DNA from 4 places in the Phormidesmis priestleyi ULC007 genome. Region 4 is predicted to be linked to each of the others. Evidence: predicted binding sites of a transcription regulator. Region 4 holds the regulator's gene; each other region holds the start of a gene.
What was found. The regulator NtcA, encoded in region 4, controls nitrogen genes in cyanobacteria. The targets are predictions, from matches to a motif close to TTTGTANNNNNNNNTACAAA.
Positions count from the first base shown of each region.

Region 1: C7B65_RS07650 (ferredoxin--nitrite reductase) is a predicted target of NtcA. The motif match lies at 2,643-2,662, and genes of this name have one in related genera.
Region 2: hpf (ribosome hibernation-promoting factor, HPF/YfiA family) is a predicted target of NtcA. The motif match lies at 4,579-4,598, and genes of this name have one in related genera.
Region 3: C7B65_RS01555 (ammonium transporter) is a predicted target of NtcA. The motif match lies at 3,976-3,995, and genes of this name have one in related genera.

Region 1 covers NZ_PVWG01000006.1:52,862-59,027, forward strand. The annotation lists gene C7B65_RS07645 (CmpA/NrtA family ABC transporter substrate-binding protein) at 1-457, opposite strand, end outside; gene C7B65_RS07650 (ferredoxin--nitrite reductase) at 593-2,500, opposite strand; gene C7B65_RS07655 (QcrA and Rieske domain-containing protein) at 2,791-3,261, shown strand; gene C7B65_RS07660 (hypothetical protein) at 3,345-3,584, shown strand; gene C7B65_RS07665 (HEAT repeat domain-containing protein) at 3,825-5,129, shown strand; gene C7B65_RS07670 (LysR family transcriptional regulator) at 5,355-6,166, shown strand, end outside.
Region 2 covers NZ_PVWG01000003.1:141,697-147,862, forward strand. The annotation lists gene proC (pyrroline-5-carboxylate reductase) at 1-619, shown strand, start outside; gene C7B65_RS04645 (DUF1824 family protein) at 624-1,046, opposite strand; gene C7B65_RS04650 (elongation factor G) at 1,431-3,494, opposite strand; gene hpf (ribosome hibernation-promoting factor, HPF/YfiA family) at 3,885-4,532, opposite strand; gene lipB (lipoyl(octanoyl) transferase LipB) at 4,771-5,460, shown strand; gene C7B65_RS04665 (hypothetical protein) at 5,469-6,065, opposite strand.
Region 3 covers NZ_PVWG01000001.1:342,848-349,013, forward strand. The annotation lists gene uvrA (excinuclease ABC subunit UvrA) at 1-596, shown strand, start outside; gene C7B65_RS01530 (alpha/beta fold hydrolase) at 658-1,512, shown strand; gene C7B65_RS01535 (STAS domain-containing protein) at 1,608-1,937, opposite strand; gene C7B65_RS01540 (chlorophyll a/b-binding protein) at 2,577-2,726, shown strand; gene C7B65_RS01545 (hypothetical protein) at 2,976-3,251, shown strand; gene smpB (SsrA-binding protein SmpB) at 3,272-3,739, opposite strand; gene C7B65_RS01555 (ammonium transporter) at 4,079-5,668, shown strand; gene C7B65_RS01560 (ammonium transporter) at 5,879-6,166, shown strand, end outside.
Region 4 covers NZ_PVWG01000009.1:92,675-98,840, forward strand. The annotation lists gene pgeF (peptidoglycan editing factor PgeF) at 313-1,089, shown strand; gene C7B65_RS10500 (hypothetical protein) at 1,100-1,537, opposite strand; gene ntcA (global nitrogen regulator NtcA) at 1,622-2,293, opposite strand; gene fabI (enoyl-ACP reductase FabI) at 2,608-3,408, shown strand; gene hisB (imidazoleglycerol-phosphate dehydratase HisB) at 3,507-4,154, shown strand; gene C7B65_RS10520 (hybrid sensor histidine kinase/response regulator) at 4,289-5,614, shown strand; gene aqpZ (aquaporin Z) at 6,083-6,166, shown strand, end outside.

The sequences.
Region 1 (6,166 bases), on a different contig from region 4:
AGATGCCCTGCCCGTCTGTGTTGAGGCGCGCCAGAATATACATTGGCAATGGCGTGTTGCCCTTGGTAATCTTGCCTGCTGACATCAGGTAAGGCATGGGGGTGAGAATGTGGGCACCATCAATGCCGCCTCTGTCAGAACCAAGCTCTAAGTTGTCGCGAGTCACTGCCCAAGAAGTCTGCTTAGTGACTGAGACATCTTTCATCCCATACTTCTCGAAATAGCCTTTTTCTTTGGCAATCACCAACGGCGCGCAATCGGTCAGGGCGATAAATCCGAGTTTGGCAGTGGTCACTTCTGGAGCGTCAGCCGTGCCAGAATTCACAGCCGGAACCGCGCTCGGAGAGGCACTTCCACCAGTTGCAGATTTAGGGCTACTACAACCGTGAACAAGTAGCGTCCCGGCAGCGGTTGCGCCTGCGGTGATGATGAATTTCCGTCTTGAAAGATTGCTCATTAATCCTATTCCAATGATTTCGCTGGGTTTGGGGTTGCAAGGGGGAACTTGCAGCGTGTGTGAGGAGGAACAGTGTAAATGGGCAGCAATTAGCGTTTAACTGCCCTGTGTTTAACTGTCCGGGTAGCGATGCGCTCAGGCATCGATCGAGACATCACCCACCGGATGAGCGATGCACGTCAGAATCGTTCTGGCAGCGCGATCGTCATCATCTAGTGCATCGGGTTCGCCGTCATAGCGAATTTCACCTGCAAGCAGCGTTTGCTTACAAGTGCCACAGTTTCCCGATCGACAACTGCTGTCGAGTTCGACTCCTGCCTGTTCTGCAATCTCTAAAATCGAGCCACCTTCAGTTGAGGTGATTTCTTGACCAGATTTTGCAAACTTGACGGTGGCAGGGGCAGCGATCGCAGGGGCAGAAACCTGCGACGGCTGAGAAAACTGAAGGCTGGTCGGCAATTCGTCATCAACGGTGACTTCAATCTGAGAAGACTGGGCGATCGGCATCTCGGCTTTGAGATGGGCACCAAACTGCTCAACCAAAATGTCTCGCAGAATCGGCTTAAGATCCTCACAGGGAATGCCTTTTCGTACACAGGTGCCCAGATGAGCGTCTTTGCCCACTGTGCCACCCATATAGAGGTCTACGCCTTCCAACGTGCGCCCGTCTTTGCGGACTTTAGTGCCCATCAAGCCAATGTCAGCAACTTGAGGTTGACCGCAAGAATTGGGGCACCCCGTCCAGTGAATGCGAACGGGACGATCGCACGACAGTTCGGCTTCGAGTTCTTTAATCAAAGCAACGGCGCGATTTTTGGTTTCAATCAACGCAAAGTTGCAGAACTGGGAGCCAGTGCAAGACACGAGCGCACGAGAAAGATTGTTGGGCTGGTGGGAGAACCGCTCGACGATCGCTTCGTCGAGCAATGCCGAGAGTCGAGAGTCGGGCACGTTGGGCACGATAAAATTTTGCTCAACCGTGAGGCGAATTTCTCCACTTCCATAGACTTCAGCGAGTCGCGCCAGGTCAAACAGATCTTGAGCAAACAGCCGACCCACCGGAACGTGTAGCCCTACATAATTCAAACCGGGTTGCTTTTGGGCATAAACGCCGATGTGATCGCGTTTGTCCCAGAGAATCTCGTCTTTAAGCGCCGCCCTTTGCAGCGAGTGCCCGATGTGTTGCTCAACTTCAGAGCGAAATTTCTCAATGCCCCATTCGTCGATCAGCCACATCAGACGAGATTTTTGACGGTTGGCACGCAGCCCATGATTGCGATAAACCGTGAGAATCGATTCACACATCCCCACTACATCGTCGGGTGTTACCCACACATCCATCGGCACTGCCGCTTCGCATCGCTTTGCAGAGAAGAAACCACCGACTAGGACATTGAAGCCAAATACGCTGTTTTGATAAGCCGGAACAAAGGCAATATCATTAATTTCAGCGTGAACGGAGTTGTCTCGACATCCGGCGATCGCGATATTAAACTTGCGAGGCAGATTGGTAAATTCAGGATTGCCCTGACCATGATTGGTGATCATGTCCTGCACCTGAATTGCTAACTCCCGCGTGTCAAACAATTCGTCGCCATCAATCCCGGCGACAGGCGACCCCGTAATATTGCGGACGTTATCCATTCCCGACTGAACGCTGGTCAGGCCTGCATTTTCAAATCGGTTAAAGATGTCAGGCACATCTTCGATGCGAATGCCGCGCAGTTGAAAGTTTTGCCGAGTCGTGATGTCGGCGTAACCCTCTTCGCCATAGCGCTGCACAATTTCTGCCAAAATTCGCGTTTGGGCGCTGGTGATAATGCCGTTGGGCAATCGCATCCGCAGCATAAACCTGCCAGGAGTCACCGGACGGAAGAAAACCCCCAGCCACTTCAGGCGATGGTCACGATCGGTTTCATCCATCGCTTCCCAGCCGATTTGAGCAAAATGATCCAATTCAGCCTTCACCGCAAGCCCATCTTTCTCTGCTTTCAATTTTTCAAACTTATTGAGAGTTACGGCTGATGAAAGGGTGTCTGTCATGGTGAATCTTGTTGATAAAGGGTGTCCGAACCGAACACGGGCGATCGAGAAACTAATTTCTGGCAAAGCTGTCAAACGCTTGAGTTGACGCTGCGTTGTCTTTGTGCTGATGAAGCCAAGGTAGGCGAGATCACAATGACAATTCGTATAGTTGGTTACCAAATGTTTCTAATTATGAAGTTCACGCATCATTGCAATGCGATTTCAGCATTTATCAGGAGGATTTTCTAGACATTTGCATCTGCTGTTAGGATGAGTCGTTACTACGCTGCCTCAGTTGAGAGAACACTATGAATCGTCGATCGTTTTTGTCTTGGTTTGGGTTGGGTTGGGCGGTCAGCCGATTGCCTGTTGCGTTAACAGCCATCGCTTCAGGGTTGGCTGCTTGCTCTAAAAGTTCTGATTCGGCGGTGCAACCGAGTGCCGATAGCAAAGCTGCAAGCAGTGATGGCTTTCAGACGATCGGGTCGCTGGCTGATTTAGATAAAAATGGCCAAATTTTAAGTGAGAAGTCGGTGATCGGTCCGGTGTTGATAATTCGCAATCCGACTACACCGACCGCAGTGGTGGCGGTCAATCCGACGTGTACCCATCAAGGGTGTTTGGTAGCTTGGAAAAGTGAGCGCAAGTCGTTTGCGTGCCCTTGTCACAATTCCACTTTTACGGCGGAGGGAGCGGTGATCGAAGGCCCGGCGCGAAAGGCATTGGGGACTTATATCGCAAAAATTGAAGGGAATTCAGTCTTGGTGAAAAAGGGTTAATGCGGCTTTTACTTTTGGTAGATGAACGATCGCGATCTCTGATCCACCGTTAAGTAATCACGATTTGGATTGGAGATTTGACCATGACTACTGCAACCAATCAAGACACTCTCGCCCTCAGCAATCTTGAATATGATCTGCTCACGGCTCTGCAAAACAAAGCAGAAGCCGTCAAAGCCTACGATACCTACATTAAAGATGCTGAAGAGATGAGTTCTCAGCCCTGTGTAGAGCTGTTTCGCAAGTTGAAAGCCGATGACACGAAAACGGCTCAAGAACTTCGTCACCACCTGCAAGAAGTGATGCAAAAAGGCAAAATGTAATGCAAAAATTCAGAGCGATTTGATTGACCCGTAGGGACATGGCATGTCGTGTCCTTCCGCCAGCGTTTAAGCGATCGCAACCGTTTTCAAAATTGGTATTAAAGCGATCGGGCACCTTCTAGCGGTGCCTTTTTTGTCACAATAAATTCTCTAAAACTTTGAGTGTTGGCGGCTGACCTGGAATGTGGAAGCTAAAATCAAGCATATTCCACAACCCTGTGGGTCATCCGCAAAAGAACCGTGCAATCAAATTATCTCGAAACGTTGCAGCAAGCCCAAACCGCCGCAGCTCATCAAGACTGGGCATTGCTCAATCACTATTTGCAACAATTGCTAGGCGAAGAGTCATCAGCCTCGCCTACCGCAGATCCATTTCTCTTGTTAAATTTGGCATTACAGAGTCTAGAGTCAGGAGATTTTCAAGACCGATGGAATGTCGCTAAACTCTTTCCGAGCTTTGCCGAAGCCGCGATCGCCCCACTTCTCGATCTTCTGCAAAACCAAGACGCTGACTCAGAAGCTCAGTGGTTTGCGATTCGGATTCTGGGCGGATTTAACCATCCCCAAGTTGTCACAGCATTAGTCGATCTGCTCAAAACATCCACTAACGAAGAACTGAATGGGATGACAGTTACCGCCCTCGCTAATCTGGGCAGCGGCACGATCGAAATTCTCGCCGAGTTGCTCAACCAAGACAACACGCGACGATTAGCCACTCAAACCCTGGCTCAAATTCGTCGCCCCGAAACGGTGCCCTTGTTGGAAAAAGTCGTTAACGATGAAGATGCTCAGGTGCGGGCACTGGCGATCGAAGCTCTCAGCAGCTTTCACAATCCAGAAATTTCAAGACTTTTGATCCAGGCATTAAAAGATCCCGCCGTGCTGGTCAGACGAGCCGCCGTAACCGGGCTGGGCTTCTGCGGTGCTGACCTAGCGGCATTAGATCTGGTTTCTCATTTGCATCCACTCTTGCTAGATTTGAACTTAGAAGTTTGCCGACAAACCGCGATCGCCCTTGGTCGGCTGGGCACCCTATCGGCAACCAATGCCCTGTTTGAAAGCCTGCAATCACTCCACACTCCAGAGTTTTTGGCGATCGAGCTAATCAGAGCCTTGGGCTGGATCGGCACCTCAGAAGCACTGCATTGTTTAGAGCGATCGCTGATTCAACTTCCCTTAGCGGAGTCAGTTCGTCAAGAAATCTTGACTGTATTAGGACGAGTCGATCAGCCTGAGCAAAAACGGCAAGCGACCCAAATTTTGCTCGATTTGCTGCAACAAGAAGGCACGTTTGCTCGATCAGCCTCAGCGCGGCAAGCGATCGCCCTTACCCTCGGCCAACTTGGTGATCTTGCCGCACTCGATTCTCTAATCAATCTCCTTGCCGATCCCAATGTCAGCGTCAGATTGCATGTGATTTCTGCCCTCAAAACCCTCGCGCCTGATTCTGCTCACCAACGCTTAGAGCAACTGTCTGAGAGTGAAAATTCCGGTTCAGAATTGGGGCGAGGCGTGGCGATCGCGCTTCAAGAATGGCAGTTGTGAAAAGTTTTAAGTCTAGAATTCATCACTTAGGAACGAGAATTAAATGATGTCGATTACTTGCAAGGTCAATGGTTACGGCAATGCCATGCTCGTACGTAAATCTGCATATTACATTTAATTCACAGTTCTCAAACGGTCTTTGCCCTCAACCTGTATCAACTCTTACCAAATTTTTTGATCAAATTCGTTAAGGTCACTAATAAGTGTCATCTTCAATACAAATCCATGCGTCTAGAGCAGTTGCAGGCATTTCTCGCCGTTGCAGAAACTGGGAGCTTTCAACAAGCCGCCCGCCACTGTAATGTGACGCAATCTACCATCAGTCGCCAAATTCAAGGACTCGAAGCAGAAGTCGGGCTGCCGCTGCTGCATCGATCGGCTCAAGCAAAGCTGACCATTGCGGGCGATCGCTTCTTGCCCCACGCTCGCAAAATCTGGAACGAATGGGGCATCGCCACCCAAGAGTTAGCAGACCTGCTAGACGGCAAACAGCCAGAGCTTTGTGTTGCGGCAATTCACTCCGTTTGCGCGTTTCACTTGCCACCTGTGCTGCAACGTTTTTGCCAAGAACACCCAGAAGTGCAACTGCGGGTGACCTCGTTAGGCAGCGATCGGGCCCTCAAAGTTCTCAAAGATGGGCTGGTAGATATCGCGATCGTCATGAATAACCGTTTTTTGACCGCTAATCCTGAGATGGTTGTTGATGTCCTATACGACGAGCCTGTCAAAGTGTTAATGGCAGCAAACCACCCGCTCACCCAATATACCGAGGTGCCCTGGACGGAGTTAGTCCGCTATCCGCAAGTTGTCTTTAAAGATGGATATGGAATGCAGCGACTTGTACAAGAACAGTTTCAGCGTCAGGGTGTGGCCTTAAATGCCGTGCTAGAACTCAATACCCTAGATGCTTTTCGAGGCATTGTCCGTCAAGGTGAACTGATCGCTCTATTGCCTCAAGGCGCGATTCACGATGTCCATCTCGATCCGACCTTAGCGTCGAGAGCAACGGCTGACCCGACCCTGATTCGTCAAGTAGT
Region 2 (6,166 bases), on a different contig from region 4:
GGTACTCTTTCTAGCCATCAAACCCCAAGTCTTTGAGCAAGTTGCGGTTAGTTTATCGGCACACGATCGCCATCCAGCAACCTTAGTGATCTCAATTCTGGCAGGAACACCTCTCAAGACTTTAGAATCGGCATTTCCAGGACAGCCAGTGATTCGGGCGATGCCAAACACTCCAGCAGCCGTTGGAGCAGGAATCACGGCGATCGCCGCAGGTCAACACGCTCAAGCTCACCATTTAGAACTTGCCCGACGCATCTTAGAAACCGTTGGCGAAGTGGTAGAAGTGCCAGAGTCGATGATGGACGCTGTGACCGGACTTTCTGGATCGGGCCCTGGCTATGTGGCGTTAATGATTGAAGCGTTAGCAGATGGCGGGGTCGCGGCTGGACTGCCGAGAGCGATCGCGATGAAGCTTGCCCTGCAAACCGTGCGCGGAACGGCTCAACTGTTGCAAGAAGAAGGCATTCACCCTGGCGAACTCAAAGATCGCGTCACCAGTCCAGGGGGGACAACGATCGCGGGGATCGCTGCGTTAGAAAAGTCTGGCTTTCGATCGGCAGTGATTGAAGCCGTGAGAGCGGCGTGGATGCGATCAAAAGAATTGGGACAGAAATCCTGAAGATCTAGACATCAAACAGGTCGATCGGTAAATGTCCAAAAGTCTCGTTGATGTCGTCGTCGTAAGCAGACTGACAAGAAATCAACACGCCTCGATGCTTGCCTGTGTAAGGTTCTGCGTGGCAGCGTCCCGTTTTGGGATTGTATTTGATATAGACAACGCCATCTGTAATGGGCACAGCCTCTGGTCTTTCGTCGCGGCCTAATGCCGCTAAATAACGGTGAAGTGCTTGTTGTCCTTGCGCTATGCTATCGGTGCAAATTCCAAAAATTTGAAAGTCGGATCGATCGACGACTAAAATTAAGGCTTCTCGCACGATCGCATACTCCAAGTCAGGGCTAGAAGGTTCACGATCGAGACAGATAAATTGTCTGAGAAGTTCTTGTGCTTCTTGTGCAGTCAGATTGGTGGAAGCTTGAAAAGACATCGGTGATTAGAGATGAAGGTCGCGAGAAAGAGTCTATCGTGGTTTGAGTCTAGTTTGAAAAGGTCGGAGAAAGTGTTGTAGTTTGAGGTGCAGTAGTCTAACCAAGATTTATCGTGCCACGAATCTTTGACAACATTGAACTGAAGTTGTTGCCCATTTTGCAGGAAACTCTTAAAACTGCAAAACGAGCGGATTTCTGTGTTGGCTACTTTAATTTACGGGGCTGGCGACCACTCGATTGCCTAAAATAATCTGCACTTCTTCACCAGTAGGAAGAGAGCTAGGGTACGGGCGAAGTAATTTGTGCAGGAAGTCTAATATCGCACCTGTCAATGGGCACGGCAGTGCCATGCCCTTACGATTCTTAGGAAATGAGCAACTTAATTAACGTGATTTTCCGTTGTGGTTTCCATTGCTATTCCCGTTAGCTGATGACTGCAAAACCCGTTCTGCTAATTTATCGGGCACTTCTTGCAGATGATCATCTTCCCAATGAAAATAGCCTACGCCCATCGTTAACGATCGTAGCTCCACAATTAGATCGTGCATTTCAGCCTGGGGCAAAAGCGCTAACACTTCATCCCAGCCGTGCCAATCGGCTTTAGCGTCATAGCCCAAAATCTGACCCCGCCGACCACTTACCAGCCGCAGCACTTTTGAGGTGAAATCAGTCGGGATGGAAAGCGTGATTCGCACGATCGGTTCTAACAGCACAGGTTCGCACTTAACCAACCCGTCTTGCATTGCCAATCGCGCTGCTTGTTTAAACGCTTGCTCAGAGCTATCAACGCTGTGATAGGAGCCATTGGTCAAAGTCACCGCCACATCGACCACCGGGAAGCCGAGGGGTCCATGTGCTAGATATTCTCGAACGCCCGTTTCAACGCCCGGAATATATTGCCGGGGAACCACACCCCCGACGATCGTCTCAGCAAACTGAAAGCCTTCGCCGCGAGTCATCGGCTGAATGTCGAGATAGACATCGCCGAACTGTCCGTGCCCGCCCGTTTGGTGCTTATAGCGTCCGTGAGAGGTTGCCTTTTTGCGAATGGTTTCTTTATAGGGCACCTGGGGCTGATGAGTAGACATCGGCAAATTATATTTGCGCCGTAAGCGATCGAGGGCAACTTGCAGATGAATATCGCCCTGACCTGAGAGAATGATTTCGTGAGTGTCGCCGTGCTGATGCCAGTGCAGCGAACAATCTTCCTCTAACAATTTGGCAAGGGCACCTGTGAGTTTTACCTCGTCATTGCGGTTTTCGGCATTGATTGCCAGCGCGTAAACAGGTTCCATTTGCTCGGCTCTGGGCAATTCAGCGGCGTTTTGAGCTTCTAGACTGGTGAGCGTGTCGCCCGTCTTGATGCCCTCCATACGTCCGAGTGCCACGATTTCACCTGCCTGAGCCGTTTGCAAACTCTGCTGTTGTTGACCACACAGACGATAGAGTCCGCCGACCCGAACCCCATTCAGCACTGCGCCATCGTGGATTGTGCCTTGCCAAACCCGCACGAGTGAAAGCTTTCCGCCTTGAGGCGTATAGTAGGTTTTGAGCACTTGGGCGATCGGAGCACTGTCATTGAGAACAATTCCGCGCCGCTCTGCGGTAGTTTCAGGGTCGGGCGCTTCTCGCAATAAAGCTTCTAACAAAGGACGAACGCCAAAATCTCGATCAGCGCATCCCACAAACACAGGCACAATTAAATCCGCGCCCAGTTCCATCTTCAAGTCTTGAATGATTTCTTCGTGAGGCGGATTGATTTCTTCAAGCAGTTCTTCTAGTAGGTGATCATCGAAATCGGCTAGGGTTTCTAACATCTCTGATCGGGCAATTTGCTCTCGCGCTTTCAGCTCTTCAGGAAATGGCACCAGATCGGCAGGCGCACCCGGATGATAATGGTAGGCTTGCTCAGTGACTAAATCAATAAATCCTGTCAGGCTTTCGCCTTGCCCGATCGGATATTGATGCGGCACTAACGGACGGCTAGAAATTGATTTCAGCGCTTTTAACACTTGCATGAAATCGATATCGGCGCGATCCATTTTGTTGATGAACACGAGATGGGGAATCTCCCAATCATCCAAAAACTTGAACAGCGGGGCAAGATTGAGGACGCGATCGACGATCGGTTCACACACAATCACAACCGCATCCACACCAATCAGCGCGTTGTAGGTTTCTTGAGCAAACTCGATCGAGCCAGGGCAATCAAGAATCGAAAAACGAACGCCGCCATATTCAAAACTGGCGGCGTTAACTTCAATGCTCATCTGGCGATCGCGGGCTTCTAGGGCACTGTCGCCAACGGTGTTTTTATCAAGCACAGTGCCTTTGCGAGACGTGGTTTTAGTCACCCACAATAAGCTTTCTAATAGCGTTGTTTTTCCACTTAAGTAGGGCCCTACGATCGCAATGCTTCGAGAACCCGATGATAGTCTATCGCTCATAACATTCCTCCTGATCAAGAGTAATAGATGATGAACTGCCAATTAAAATCAGCAGGGTTTGAGCGATTGATTGGCGAAATCTCTCGTTATCCGAATTGGATTAAGGAGTTGTAGAGGTTCACGTTATTAAGCTTAGAAGAAGACTATCCTTATTCCCCGGATCGGTCAGCCAGTAATTTTCGCAAACCCTTTGTGAGGGTCAATCAACCTTCAGCTTTGTTGAGTGAGAACTGATAGATTTGAATTATCCAATCGCGAACTTGAACTTAATCAAAACATCCTTTTTTCTTAAGAAAGTGGCTCGTGAATTGCAGCGATCGCAGCTTCCTTTCTTGAATCTAGGCATCAACAACAGTGAGGGCGAATAGCATTCGCCCTCACCAAATCTAACTAAACCTTAAAGCTTTCTCGCTCGGAAACAGAGTGATTGGCTTTGCCATTTTTGCCATTGTGATGAGTATGACCATTGTTGTTGCGAGGTTGAATGACTCCATAGCCGCCGTGATTGCGATCGTAAATCACGTTAATCTCGTTGGTTTCAGCATTGCGAAACATATAGAAATCATGATCGACAAGTTCTAACTGCTCCATTGCTTCTTCAACCGTCATGGGTGGCATCGCAAAATACTTGGTTCGCACCACCGTGGGGGGAAGTTCGGGAGTGCGATCGAGTGCCAACGTCACGACAGGCTGCTGGTCGCTGAGACTCTCCTCAGCTTTGAGGGTTTCGTGACGTTTGTCAAAGCGCTTCTCTTTATATTTGCGGAGTTGTCGAGCAATCTTGTCAGCTACAAGGTCAATGCTGGCGTAGAGGCTTTCGCTCCCTTCTTCGGCACGAACGATCGTACCGTTGGCATAAATCGTGACTTCAGCAATTTGTTGGGGGTTGATTCGAGGGTTGCGGGCGACTGACAAATGCACATCTACCTCGGTTGTAAGCGTTTGAAAGTGGTTGACTGCCTTCTCAATTTTTTGGTCGACATACTCACGAATCGCATCAGTAATCTCGATGTTTTTGCCATGAATGACAAGCTTCATAAAAGCGACTCCCCTGAAGTTTTGGGTGTTGTGTTTACCCTAACACTTTGTATCTTGGCAAACAGACCTCCTTCAAAATGTTTTGCATCCCTTGATAATTCTTGACTAAATCTGATGGGATTCCTACTAAAGTTAACGTGATTTCCACTTGATTTTTACTGCTTTTTGTTGCACACTAGAAAGCGGCTCAAAAACGTAAGAGTTCACCCGATTGGATTGATACCTTTGATCGCCTTTTGTGGATTTTTTTGCGCCCGTTAACTCTGCTTCTACTCGCTGCTGTCTGCTAGAAACTAAAGGCTTAGTGCCTTACTTAGAAGCCTGGGCCTGGCAACAATGTTTGGTGAGCGATCGTAAACTCAACCCTAAGCTAGATGACGTTCTCATTCTGTTAGAACATCCGCCTGTTTACACATTAGGACAGGGTGCAACTACAGAATTTCTTAAGTTTAATTTGGCTCAAACTGAGTATGAACTACATCGCATTGAGCGGGGTGGTGAAGTGACTTATCACTGTCCGGGGCAGTTGGTTGGCTACCCGATTTTGAACTTGCAGCACTACCGCAAAGATTTGCACTGGTATTTACGGCAATTAGAAGAAGTGATTATTCGAGTGCTTGCCGTTTATAGATTAGAGGGAACGCGCATTTCGGGGTTAACAGGTGTTTGGGTGGCTGGGCGAAAAGTGGCGGCGATCGGCATCAAGGTCAGCCGTTGGATCACTATGCACGGCTTTGCGCTGAATGTCTGCCCTGATTTAGAGGGGTTCGATCGCATTGTTCCCTGTGGCATTCCTGATAAGCCTGTGGGCAGTTTGGCGCAATTTGTCCCTGATATTACGATCGAGCAAGTGCGCCAAGAAGTCGCGATCGCATTCGCAGAAGTGTTTGGCGTGAAGCTAGTCCCTACTCAAACAGGTGGACTATAAACATTGTTCTACTCGGTTTGAACTAGCTTTGCAGAGTAGATGTGCCACGATCGCTCGTCTGAGGCTCCATCTACGAGCGATCGTCGCAAAACATAAGTTCCTTTAAAGTGTTGAACAGTTCGATTTTGAATCGTTGCCGTTAGCGTCACCGGAACCGTGACATATTGCGAACCTGCTGCACCTTCTACTTGACTCGGTTCGCCAATCTTGACTTGAGTAGATGCCGTTTCTGCAAAGCCATTTTTGAACGTTTCAAAGGTTTGATGGCTGGCTGATCCGTTGTCTTGCCAGGTGCGGTAGGCTTGCTCATAGTCCCGGCGATCAATGGCATCGTAATAACGCTGAATGACCACAGCAGCATCCTCAGATTCAGAACTGTTGGCTTGAGGTGAAGCCTTTAACAAGGGAGTCGGAGCCGTATTGGTTTGCCGATTAGGTGATGCGTTGGCTTGGGGTGAAGTCGTTAAAGAGGGAGTCGGAACCGGGCTGGTTTGTAGGTTAGGTGATGCACGACTGTCTCGAAGTTCTGAATTCTGAATCGAGCTACAGCCTGACATCCAGCCAAGCACCAAAACGCTGATAATAAGAAAGTGAGGGTTCTTCATTGGAGGGTTTTTATTGAGAAAACTTTCTCGTCGATCGAGCCGATTGTTTTGTATTCGTAGATTTCAAAAATAGTACTTTCATCTACTCTATTAGACACATG
Region 3 (6,166 bases), on a different contig from region 4:
TGAACTTCTTGCCCGATGTCTATGTGCAGTGCGAGGTCTGCAAAGGGGCAAGATATAACCGAGACACCTTGCAAGTCAAGTTTAAAAGCAAGTCGATCGCTGATGTTTTAGCGATGACCGTCGAAGAAGCGGCAGAGTTCTTTAAAAACATTCCGCAAGCGTCGGCTCGGCTGCAAACCTTAGCCGATGTTGGTTTAGGCTATATGCGACTCGGACAAACTGCCCCAACGCTCTCTGGCGGCGAAGCTCAACGAGTCAAACTGGCAACCGAACTCTCTCGCCGCGCTACGGGCAAAACCCTCTACCTGATTGACGAGCCGACGACAGGTTTATCGTTCTACGACGTTCACAAACTGCTAGACGTGGTGCAACGGCTAGTAGACAAAGGCAACTCTGTGCTTGTGATTGAACACAACATGGATGTGATTCGCTGCTCAGACTGGATTATTGATCTAGGCCCTGAAGGCGGCAATTTGGGCGGCGAAATTGTGGCGATCGGCACCCCTGAAGAGGTGGCAAAAAATCCCGCTTCCTACACAGGGCAATATCTCAAACATGTTTTAGAGCAGTATCCTGTGACTCCAGTTATGGCTTAAGACGGGGGAGCTAATTGGGATTAGTCGCTAAACTTCATCTAGTCCCTATTACGCACTTCTCATGGAAGAAACTTGGCAACACGAGTGCATTCACACCAATGGCATTAACTTGCATTATGTGACCCAGGGTGAAGGGCCACTAATGCTGATGCTGCATGGATTTCCTGAATTTTGGTATTCCTGGCGCAAGCAGATTCCCGAATTTGCCAAAGATCACAAAGTGGTTGCGATCGACCTCCGCGGCTACAACGACAGCGACAAACCTGCCGACAAAGAAGCCTATGTGATGGCTGAGTTTGTAGCAGATGTGAAAGGCGTGATTGAGGAATTGGGATACGATCGCTGCGTTCTAGTCGGGCATGATTGGGGCGGCGCGATCGCTTGGAACTTTGCCTACGCCTATCCCAATCTGGTCGAAAAACTGATCATTCTCAACTTGCCCCATCCCGCAAAGTTTGCCGAAGGGCTTCGCACACCTCAGCAGTTGCTTCGCAGTTCCTATATGTTTTTGTTTCAGCTTCCGATCGTGCCAGAAGTGCTGATTCAACTCGGTGACTACAAGGCTCTAGAATCTGCATTTTTAGGAATGGCAGTCAATAAAGCCGCTTTTACTCAACAAGATATTGATGCCTATAAGGATGCGTTTGCCAAGCGCGGCGCATTGACAGCAGCCCTCAACTATTACCGCAATATCTTCAAGCAAGGGCTGACAAGCCAAGACTGGAGCGTGTTAGACGTTCCGACTCTAATGATTTGGGGCGAAAGTGACACCGCTCTAGGTAAAGAATTGACCTACGGCACAGAAGCTTACGTACGAGACTTTCAGATCAAATACATTCCCAACTGTAGCCACTGGGTGCAACAAGAACAGCCACAGCTCGTCAATCAATACATCCGCGAGTTTTTGTCAAAATAGACTGCGGTAAAAGGGCACGGCATCTCGTGCCCCTACCGTACGGACATGGCACTGCCGTGTCCGTATGCAGATCTATCACATTCACAAATACTCTGTTATGCAGCTAGAGCGATCGCAGGGCTGTCTGTCTCCTCAGATCTGGGGAGAACCTCAAAAACCTCATTCATTCCGGTCAGTTCCAATAGCATTCTGACCTGCTCACTCACCGAGCAGAGAAAGAGTCGCTTGTTTGCCTCACGGACTCGCTTATAACTCATTACTAAAGCCATCAATCCGGGGCTGCTCGTGAATTCTACTCGGCTAAAATCGATTAGCACGACATCAGCATCCGCCTGAAGCGCCAACTCGGTTTGGTGATGGAATTGAGCGATCGAGCCATCGTCGATCGATGCAGGAAACTTGATAGTTCTCGTTAAAAAATCCATACAGTGCCACCTAATTATTGTGTTAAACTTTACAAAACTAAATACCTTGTCCCTTTACTGGTGGCAGGTCTGATGCCGCGAAGTATAGAGAAGATAACTGAGAGCCTTATTAGAAACCTTCGCAGATTTCGGAATGGAAGTCTGATAAGTAGCTAACAAAACGTCAACAAAACTTGTTCTTAAACCACGATTAACAACTGATATTCACAATACTAGGTTGCTTTTTATGAATGATTCATCTATCTAGAGAAAGAAGATTTTTGGTGTATAAAGACACGATTGAAGGTCATAATTCGTGTAGGTAAACGCTTTTCTTCCAGAGTTCAATGCTGCTAACATTCCGGCTCATCAAGCCCCTCAATCAAGATATGTTCTTGTTGGTCGGGGCGAGATCCACTCGTCGCAACTAACAAATACAAAACACCTTAACAGTTTGTATTTTAAGTTACCTTTTATTTCTCTACTTTCTACCCTGAATAAACCAACGGCTTTGGTGATTATGAAGTAAGCATATTTAAAACTCAGAATTAGTGATCTTTTCCCTGTTAGGAATTGGTTTAAGATTACCTCTGTACATAGACAGCAACTCTAAAAAAGGTAACTAACATTCAAGATATAAAGCGTTCTAGGAACTTAACAATGGAAACGCGCTCTAGTACTGACTTACCCCCCGTCTCTACTGAATACAACGGCAAAGACCGCAATGCGTTTCTGTTTGGCTGGATTCCTCAAACTGAACTCTGGAACGGACGGCTTGCCATGATTGGATTTCTGGCTTATTTGGTCTAGGATCTTGCTGGTCACAGTGTCGTTCGTGATGACGTGCTGCATCTAGTTAGCTGCTCACCTCACTAGGTCGAGAGACTTCACGATCGCACCTCTTCCCAACTAGAGGCGGCTTCAACCATTCACGCCAGCTAAAAAATAAGAGGTGAAGGGGCGACTTATCAAGGTAAGTCGTCTCCTTGTTTTGGGTAGCTCCATCAAGCTGAGGAAATGTCAGAATGGTGACACTGGCTAGAGCTGAAGAGGTTTATCATGCAAAGTCTGCTTGCGATCGCTGTGTTTGTGATGTTGACAGGTGGAGTTATTTTTGGTGTCTCCCGCTATCGCCACCCAGCCAAATCAGAGCAACCTACAGAACTGCAAGACTCCACCGCTACCGCCCCACCTGCGATCGCAGCGATGCTGGTTTCCGATCAGGCAACAGTACATTCAGAACCAGAATTTAAACCATCGGCGATCGCAGACCCTTGGGAGATCGACTCGACTCCTACGATCGCTGCATTAACTGAAGAAGGAATGCCTGACTGAAAAATCTCGTGTTACCCGCATTAGTAGTTCTTCAACGCCCGCTGCATGTCTCGCTGATCGTCACGCTTCTTGATATCTTCTCGCTTGTCGTAGAGCTTTTTGCCTCGCGCCAACCCGATATCGACCTTTACCCAGCCCCGCTTCATATACATCTTGAGCGGCACCAGCGTTAAGCCTTGCTGCTCTACTCTGCCAAGCAACTTGCGGATCTCTGCCCGATGCAGTAAAAGCTTGCGAGTCCGACGGGGATCGTGGTTAAAAAACTGGCTAGCGGTTCGATGCGGAGAAATATGGACGTTGAGCAGCATCACCTCTCCATCTCGAATCAAGGCAAAGCCATCTCTGAGGTTGACCTTGCCTTCTCGAATCGATTTGACCTCGGTTCCGACTAACTCAATGCCAGCTTCATAGGTTTCCAGAATCTCGTACTGGAAGCGCGCATGGCGGTTGTCGCTAACAATTTTGAAACTTTCACTCTTTTCACTCATTTTTTTATCTTAAACCGTCAAATCATAAAAAAAATGCCCCCGGAGGTCAGTGGAGGCATTACTTAAGGAGTGATGAAGCAGAGATAGTACAAGAATACTGCTAAAAGCGAATTTGTCAACTTATTTCTAGCGCGAATGAAGCAGCCCGATCTTAGTCTCTCAAACAATCGTAGTCTCTCAAACAATTGGGAAAAGCCAATGATCAGTCTTCAAAATCGTAATCATGTAGACCAAAAACTGTAACAAGCAAGACAAATTAGAACCTGGAAGTCCTTCAGTATTTGATTCATTCTGAAAAACTTTCTTATTCGTCCGTCCACTCACCTACAGAACCTTGTCATGATGCACCGAGCAACGCTCAAAAAAGTTCAGCCTGCCCTGAAGCAACGTCAATTATTCAGTCGATCTTCTAAATGGTTCTCTCCAAGTTGGTATGCCAAACGTTTGACACCCAGTTGGCAAGCTTGCATTCCACTCGCACTGACGATCGTGCTGGGGTGGAGCTATGCAGGAATGACTCAAACCCCCCCGACGTTAGAAAGTGTCTCTCAGGCAACCGCCGAGTTGAAAGTTGGCATCGATACTATGTGGGTGATGATCGCCGCAATGCTAGTGTTCTTCATGAATGCTGGTTTTTGTATGCTCGAAACGGGGATGTGTCGCCAGAAAAACGCAGTCAATGTGCTGTCAAAAAACCTGGTTGTCTTTGCGCTCTCAACGGTTGCGTTTTGGGCACTCGGCTTTGGGCTAATGTTTAGCAACAGCAATAACTTTTTGGGGGTCAGTGGCGGATTTTTTCTTTCAGGGGCAGACAATAGTCCGGCGATCGGAGATGCCTATCAGGGCATTTTCTCGGCCCTCAATTGGACGGGCGTTCCGCTCGGTGCAAAGTTTTTCTTTCAGCTAGTGTTTGCCGGAACAGCAGCCACGATCGTGTCAGGTGCGGTTGCAGAGCGCATCAAATTCTTTGACTTTTTGATCTTCAGTCTGCTGCTAGTCGGCATCGCTTACCCAATCACCGGGCACTGGATCTGGGGCGGCGGTTGGCTGGCAGATGCAGGATTTTATGACTTTGCAGGCTCGACGGTCGTTCATGCGGTCGGTGGCTGGGCTGCCCTGATGGGAGCCGCCTTTCTCGGGCCCAGAATCGGCAAATATAACGCCGATGGCTCTGCGAATGCATTGCCTGCTCACAACATGAGCATTGCGACGCTGGGGGCGCTGATTTTGTGGTTGGGCTGGTTTGGCTTTAACCCTGGCTCCACAATGGGCGTAGGCAACGGCTCACTGATTGCTCACATTGCGTTGACTACCAACACCGCTGGCGCATTTGGGGCGCTGGCTGCCACCATCACTGCCTGGGTAGTTTTGGGTAAGCCTGACCTCTCAATGATCATCAATGGATTGTTGGCAGGGTTGGTTGCGATTACGGCTTCCTGTGCCTTTGTCAGTGTCACCTCAGCGGCGATTATTGGCACGATCGGCGGCATTTTAGTTGTGTTTGCAGTGGGCTTTTTTGACAAAATACACATCGACGATCCGGTTGGGGCGGTGTCTGTTCACCTGGTTAATGGGGTTTGGGGCACCTTGGCGCTTGGTTTGTTTAGTCAAGCAGGACAGTTTGGGGCAGCACCCGCACCCGCAGCAGGGCTATTGTTTGGCGGGGGAATTAGTCAGCTTTGGCTACAGGTTTTAGGGACAATTTCTGTGGGCGGGGCTACCGTTCTGCTGTCTAGCATTTTCTGGCTCGCTCTCAAGTCAACATTAGGAATTCGCGTCAGTGCTGAAGAAGAGTTTGAGGGTTTAGACATTTCAGAACACGGCATGGAAGCTTATGCGGGTTTTGTGAAGGAAGCTTCAGGACTTTCGTCTAGTGGAACCAGTGGCGTAACTAGCGGTATCTCAAGTGCAACTAACCCATATCCATAAGGTTTCTCTTTCAGATTAAAAGGAGGGAGGTTGAGGCACGATCGGGCTTTAACCTCCCTCCTTTTTTTGGCTGATTCAAAATTTTACTTAAATGGGCAAACCATAAAATTTCTCAATTAAACTCATGCTTTCGTAGCAACAAAGAATGCAACAGTCAATTAATAAAAATAAAAAGGTATTCCGCTATACAGAACTAAATGGTGTAAAACTGTGGAATTCAATGATACCAATCAGGTTCGGTTGATAGCCGAATCTGAGTTCTTGGCGTTGAGGGTTGAAAGTTCAGTGTTGAATAAAATCTTAATGACGGGGCTGGCAGCGCTAGCACTGCTGAATGGTCCTTTGATTTCAAGTGCCTTGGCTGCTGATGATCCGATCAAAGCAGCAACAGATGCAGCGGCAGCAGCCCAAGTTTCGGGAGACACGGCATTCATGCTGATCTCGGCAGCCCTCGTGCTGTTGATGACTCCTGGGCTGGCGTTTTTCTATGGCGGCTTT
Region 4 (6,166 bases):
AATCTCCTCACGAATTGCTTGCTGCGCTGGTGTAATGTGACACTTGTCGAGAATGCTCGTTGCCAGGTTCCAGTTTACCTGCCCTGCGAGAACGATCGCTTAGATCATAATATTTCAACCATTACCTTTGTCGAAACTTAACACGCAGTCTACTCCAGAGATATTCTTCAAGGTTCTTCTGAGCGCACCCGGACTTTCTCGCAAAGCGGCAAATACTACGTGGAGCGAAGCTAACGCGCTTCTAGAAGGCTAAAAACAACGATCGATTGCTAAAGTGAACGTGACCCTATCACCCCGCAGTCTCGATTAGTCATGCACACTTGGCACTGGCAAACTTGGAATCATCTACCCTATTTAACGTCTAGTCTGCTAGCGCCCTGGAAACACGGCTTTTTTACGCAACAGTTTGCACCGCGATCGCCCTTTGAGATCACGGAGGCGTTGTATCCATTTGCTCAGGCATATCGCGCTAAACAAGTGCATGGCAACGTCGTGTTGGCACCGTCAGAAATGCCAACTCCGTTAACGAATGAGAATCTACCCGATGCCGATGGAGTAATTTCGGAGCAAGCCAGTCAAGCGATGTGGGTTTGCAGCGCTGACTGTACCCCAGTGCTGATTGCGGATGTCAAGACAGGTCAAGTGGCTGCTGTCCATGCGGGATGGCGGGGAACGGCTCAAAAGATTGTGCCCGGCACGATCGCGCGTCTCTGCCAGCAAGGGAGCCAAATTCAAGATTTGCGGGTAGCGATGGGCCCAGCGATCGCAGGGGAAGTCTATCAGGTTTCTACTCATGTGGCAGTCGAGGTCGGAGCGACTGTCATCAACCTCGATTTAGAAAGTTCTTTAGACGCGAACGTAGAACGATTACTAGAAATGCCCAATTCTCCAGTGCTGTCTGACTCGACATCGGGGCGAGTGCGATTAGATGTGCGACGAGTTAATGCTCTGCAACTAGAGCGATTGGGACTTGGCGAAGAACAGATCGCGATCGCGCCTCACTGCACCTATCAAGACTCTCTGAATTTCTTTTCATACCGACGTGAAAAATTAAAGAAAGCTCAGTGGTCAGGCATCGTCAGCACCTAATCACCGCCTTCTAGTTTTTGCCATAATATTTTTCTAGCAGCGATCGCAGCATATCAACCATCGGAATGCCTTCTTCGACCGCTTTAGCTTTGATAGCTTTGTGCAACGGCTTAGAGATATCTAAAGTCAGCCGTTTCATTTTCACTGATTTCTCAGAAGACTGATCTTTAGTATCTTTAGCGGACTTTTTGGAGGTGATTTCGACTGCTTTTTCGTCAGGCACCCCTTCGATCGGTGCGACAGCTTTTGTTTTTGTGATCTTTTTAGCAACGTGAGCTGCTTTTTCGGCAACAGGTTTTACTGCTGCTGCAACAGTTTCTGCGACAGACACCGAGGCCTCAGGAGCAGGGCTTTCTTCAGCACTTTTTCCACCAGCCCACTCATTCAGATTGGTGGGTGCTGACGTTCCATTAGATTTTGAGACAGTTTTAGTTTTCTTATTAACCATGTTCTGTATTTACGATTTAGTGCTTTTACAGAATATCGTATTTACAGAAACAAGGATCAATTAGTTACAGGAATTACCTGATCACTAAGTGAACTGCTGACTCAAGGTGACTGGGTTATGCACCGTGATTTTTTTCTTGTGAATTGAGATCATTTTGTCTTGACGTAAATCGCCTAACAGCCGAGTCACTGTGACGCGAGTTGAGCCGATCGCTTCAGCAATGGCCTGGTGTGAGAGCTTCAGATCGATCGTGATCCCATCTTGACCAGGAACCCCAAAATCGCGGCAGAGAATCAGCAAGAAGCTAACTAGGCGAGAACCCATATCTCGATGGGCCAGAGTTTCGATCATCATCTCAGTTTGCAGAATTCGAGACGACAAACCCCGCAGCATCAGCATTGACAATTCGGGGTTGTCTTTGAGCGCTTTTTCGACTTGCTCGATCGGCACCGACAACAACTCAGCCGGGGTAAACGCAACCGCGTGATAGAAGCGATCGGAACGCTGCCCCGTAATCAGCGATAACACGCCAAAGACACTATTCTCGCGCAGTAGGGCAACGGTGATTTCTTCACCTGCTTCATAAACTCTAGAGAGCTTCACTGCCCCTTTTAATAAGAAATAAACCCGCTCTGCCGGGTCGCCTGGAAAGAAAATCGTCTTGCCGCGCTCAAACGTCTCTACGACTGGCGGGAAGGCTCCTCCACCAATCTGACGAAACATCGTTGCTAAGGGTCGCTCTTTGGTCACTACCATTTCCTTTGTCGTAACTCCTACTCCAATTTTCTCCCTGTCATCGACGGAGCCTTAATCTAAGACTTTTCTGTGAGAGATTGATGACTTTAGAACACTTAAACTCACTCTCGCGGTACTTTTTGTGCCTAATACTACCTTATTTCTTCTAGCAGCCGGAAGTTTTCTGAAAACCGGGTAGGGACTCTGTTATTACTTCAAGTTTTTCAATAACTCAATTAAGATTTGCCCACATCCTAGCGCTAAGTAAAGCGATTTGCACTTCAACCGTTACCCGTCGCACTGTAGTCTTGTAGATGCTATTGAAATGAATGTCTATGTTGAACCTGACTGGAAAAAACGCTCTGGTGACTGGAATTGCCAATAACAAGTCGATCGCGTGGGGCATTGCTCAACAACTCCACAAAGCGGGCGCAAATCTTGGCATCACCTACCTGCCCGATGAACGGGGAAGGATGGAGAAAAAGGTTGCCGAACTCGTAGAGCCATTGCAGCCCAGCTTATTTTTGCCGTTAAATGTTCAGGACGATGACCAGATTCAGGCGACGTTTGACACGGTGCGCGACCAATGGAATCAGCTAGATATTCTCATTCACTGTCTAGCCTTTGCCAGTAAAGACGATCTGTCTGGCGACTTTAGCAAAACGAGTCGCGCTGGGTTCACCACGGCTCTTGACATCAGTGCTTATTCGTTAATCAAGCTGGCTGGCGTTGCAAAACCTTTGATGACCAACGGCGGCAGCATTGTCACGATGACCTATTTTGGCGGTGTGAAAGTGATCCCCAATTACAATGTCATGGGGATTGCAAAAGCGGCATTAGAAATGAATGTGCGATATCTCGCCTCTGAGATGGGGGCACAAAATATTCGAGTTAACGCGATCTCAGCCGGCCCGATTCGGACGTTGGCTTCGTCGGCGGTGGGCGGAATTTTAGATATGATTCACCACGTTGAAGCGGTGGCTCCTCTGGGTCGGACGGTGACTCAAACAGAAGTCGGCAATACGGCAGCGTTTTTGTGTAGTGATTTGTCTAGCGGCATTACGGGACAAACGATCTACGTTGATGCTGGATACGAAATCATGGGGATGACGGGATCAAAAAGCGCGGCAGAGTAGGGACGCGATCGCCCCACCAGCAAATCCAGCAGTGTTGACTAAAATAAAATGCTGCTGGATTTTTTGGATTGCAGAGATAATGGAAAATAATCTTCAAAATGACTCCTATGCAGACCAGCGATCGTCTTCAAGTTGCGCCTTCCTACATTCCTGAAGGGAATCGGACTGCCTCGGTCAGCCGCAAAACAGGTGAAACCGATGTGCATATCAGCCTCAACTTAGATGGCACAGGTCAGTGCGTTGCCAAAACGGGAATTCCTTTTCTCGATCATATGCTGCACCAGATTTCATCACACGGGCTGATTGATTTAGAGGTGCAAGCAATAGGCGATATCGAGATTGATGATCACCACACCAACGAAGATGTCGGAATTACGCTGGGAATGGCGTTTGCCAAAGCACTGGGCGATCGCAAAGGCATCGTGCGGTTTGGTCATTTTGTTGCGCCGCTCGATGAAGCCCTCGTTCAAATTGCGCTTGATTTTTCGGGTCGCCCCCACTTGAGTTATGGGTTAGAGATTCCGACTCAGCGAGTGGGAACGTATGATACGCAACTGGTGCGAGAATTTTTTGTGGCGATCGTCAATCACTCTCAGATGACGCTGCACATTCGTCAGCTAGACGGCATTAACTCCCATCACATTATCGAGGCGACGTTTAAAGCGTTTGCGCGATCGCTCCGCATGGCAGCCGAGATCGATCCGCGTCGTGCCCATACGATTCCTAGCTCTAAAGGCGTACTATAAGCTTGACAATCTATCTCAAAGGTGATGAAAAAGACTAGTCACTCTGTAAACCTCTCAGAAAAGGGTTTAGTGGCTATACTCTGCTTTAAGCCTGACCCTCAGCAGGTGACTTTTTTTACTAGTTTTCCAAGCTCATGACTAGCGAACCTGAAAAACCTGTTGGCGATATCCTACTCGTAGATGACATAGACAATTTGCGATCGCTGTCAGGGTTGTTGACGCAACAGGGGCACAAAGTTCGCAAAGTGACTGATGGAATGTTGGCACTGCAAGCGGCAATTTTGAATCCTCCCGATCTGATTTTGCTTGACATTGTGATGCCATCGTTGAGTGGCTATCAGGCGTGCAGCTTTCTTAAATCTAGCGATCGCACTCGCGATATCCCGATTATTTTTCTCAGCGCCAATGATGAAGCGCTCGATAAAGTGATGGCGTTTCGCTTTGGGGGATCTGACTACATCACCAAGCCTTTTGAACCTGCCGAAGTGTTAGTACGAATCGAGACTCAGTTGAAACTCAGTCAGTTGCAACAGCAGCTTCAAGCGCAAAACGTGCAGCTTCAGCAAGAACTCACCGATCGTCGCGCTGCCGAAACGGTTCTAAAAAGGTTGAACCGAGAGCTAGAAATCAAAGTGCAGACACGCACATCAGAACTCATCGATCGCAACGAACAACTTCTCAATCTGCAAACTCACCTACAAACTGCTCTGGCTCAAGCGCAACACCCAAATGATCTCCAATCAGAGCTAATGAGTCGGATTTCTCGTGAATTCTACGCGCCTTTGTCTGTGATTACCCTCTCAGCAGAATTGTTGGCACGATCGCCCCATAAAGAAGGTGGCTCTCCAGAAAATTTGCTGAACAATCGTCACTTTCAGCGCATTACTGAGAGTGTCAGCCGCCTTCAGCAAATGCTAGAGAATACGCTTTTCTTGGCGCAAGCAGAAGCTCGCTCTTTGCCATTTAATCCTCAACCTCTGAAGCTGACCGAGTTTTGTCAAACACTAGTAGCGGAATGGCATCTTTCGCCCGATAGCCTTCATCGTCTGGTGTTTACAAAGCACAAGGAGCAATCGATCGTCATTTATGCCGATACGGCGTTGCTCAAACAGATGGTGACGCAACTGATCGCCAATGCCTTGCGATATTCGCCCGATGGGGGAACGGTGCAGATAGAGTTGTGCGATCAGCAAAATGGAATTGTGTTTTGCGTTCAAGATCAAGGAATTGGCATTCCTGTGGCGGATCGTGAGAGAGTGTTTGAGCGATTTTATCGTGCCAGCAATGCGAGTTCGATTCCGGGTAACCCTGGTGCGGGGTTGGGGTTAGCGGTTGTGAAATGGATTGCAGAATTACACGGCGGAGCGGTAAAAATTGCCAACGCGGCAGGTCAGGGCACCCTGATCACGGTTTCTTTGCCGATCGCTAACAAAACGACTGCCTTGGCGATCGATGAGTAGACGGGCATCTCACCACAAAACCTCTTTTTTTCAGTCATTTAGCTGACTTAAGTCTGACAGCACCTCACACTACATCCTATTAACTCTATTTTTTCAGCAATTTGGCTCAGGGCAAATCTAGACTCAGGGGCGTAAGCCTTGCCTAAGCTCAGGATGATGGCTGATGTAGAATTAACTTCCTCTACTTAAAATCTAGTACGTAATCACGACACTATCCCTTTTTACATCCAACCGTAGGAAAACTCTAATTTTCTTCTGTTGGCCTGAATTAAAAGAGGGTATCTAGATTCCTGTTCTGCATATAGAAACATCCGCCTAGTTTAAAGACATTTGCTTCTGCAATTTTTGCCCGTTGGCAGATTTTGACGATCGCTTCAAACAATTTATAACGCGATTTATAAAGCGATCGTTTGATGTTTCTTTTAACAAGGCAAATCGCACACTTGAAATCACGGAGTGGATAAAAAAATGTCACTGATGACACGCTGCATTGCAGAGTTTTTCGGCACATTCTGGCTCGTTTTTGGCGGATGTGGTAGCGCTGTTTTAGCG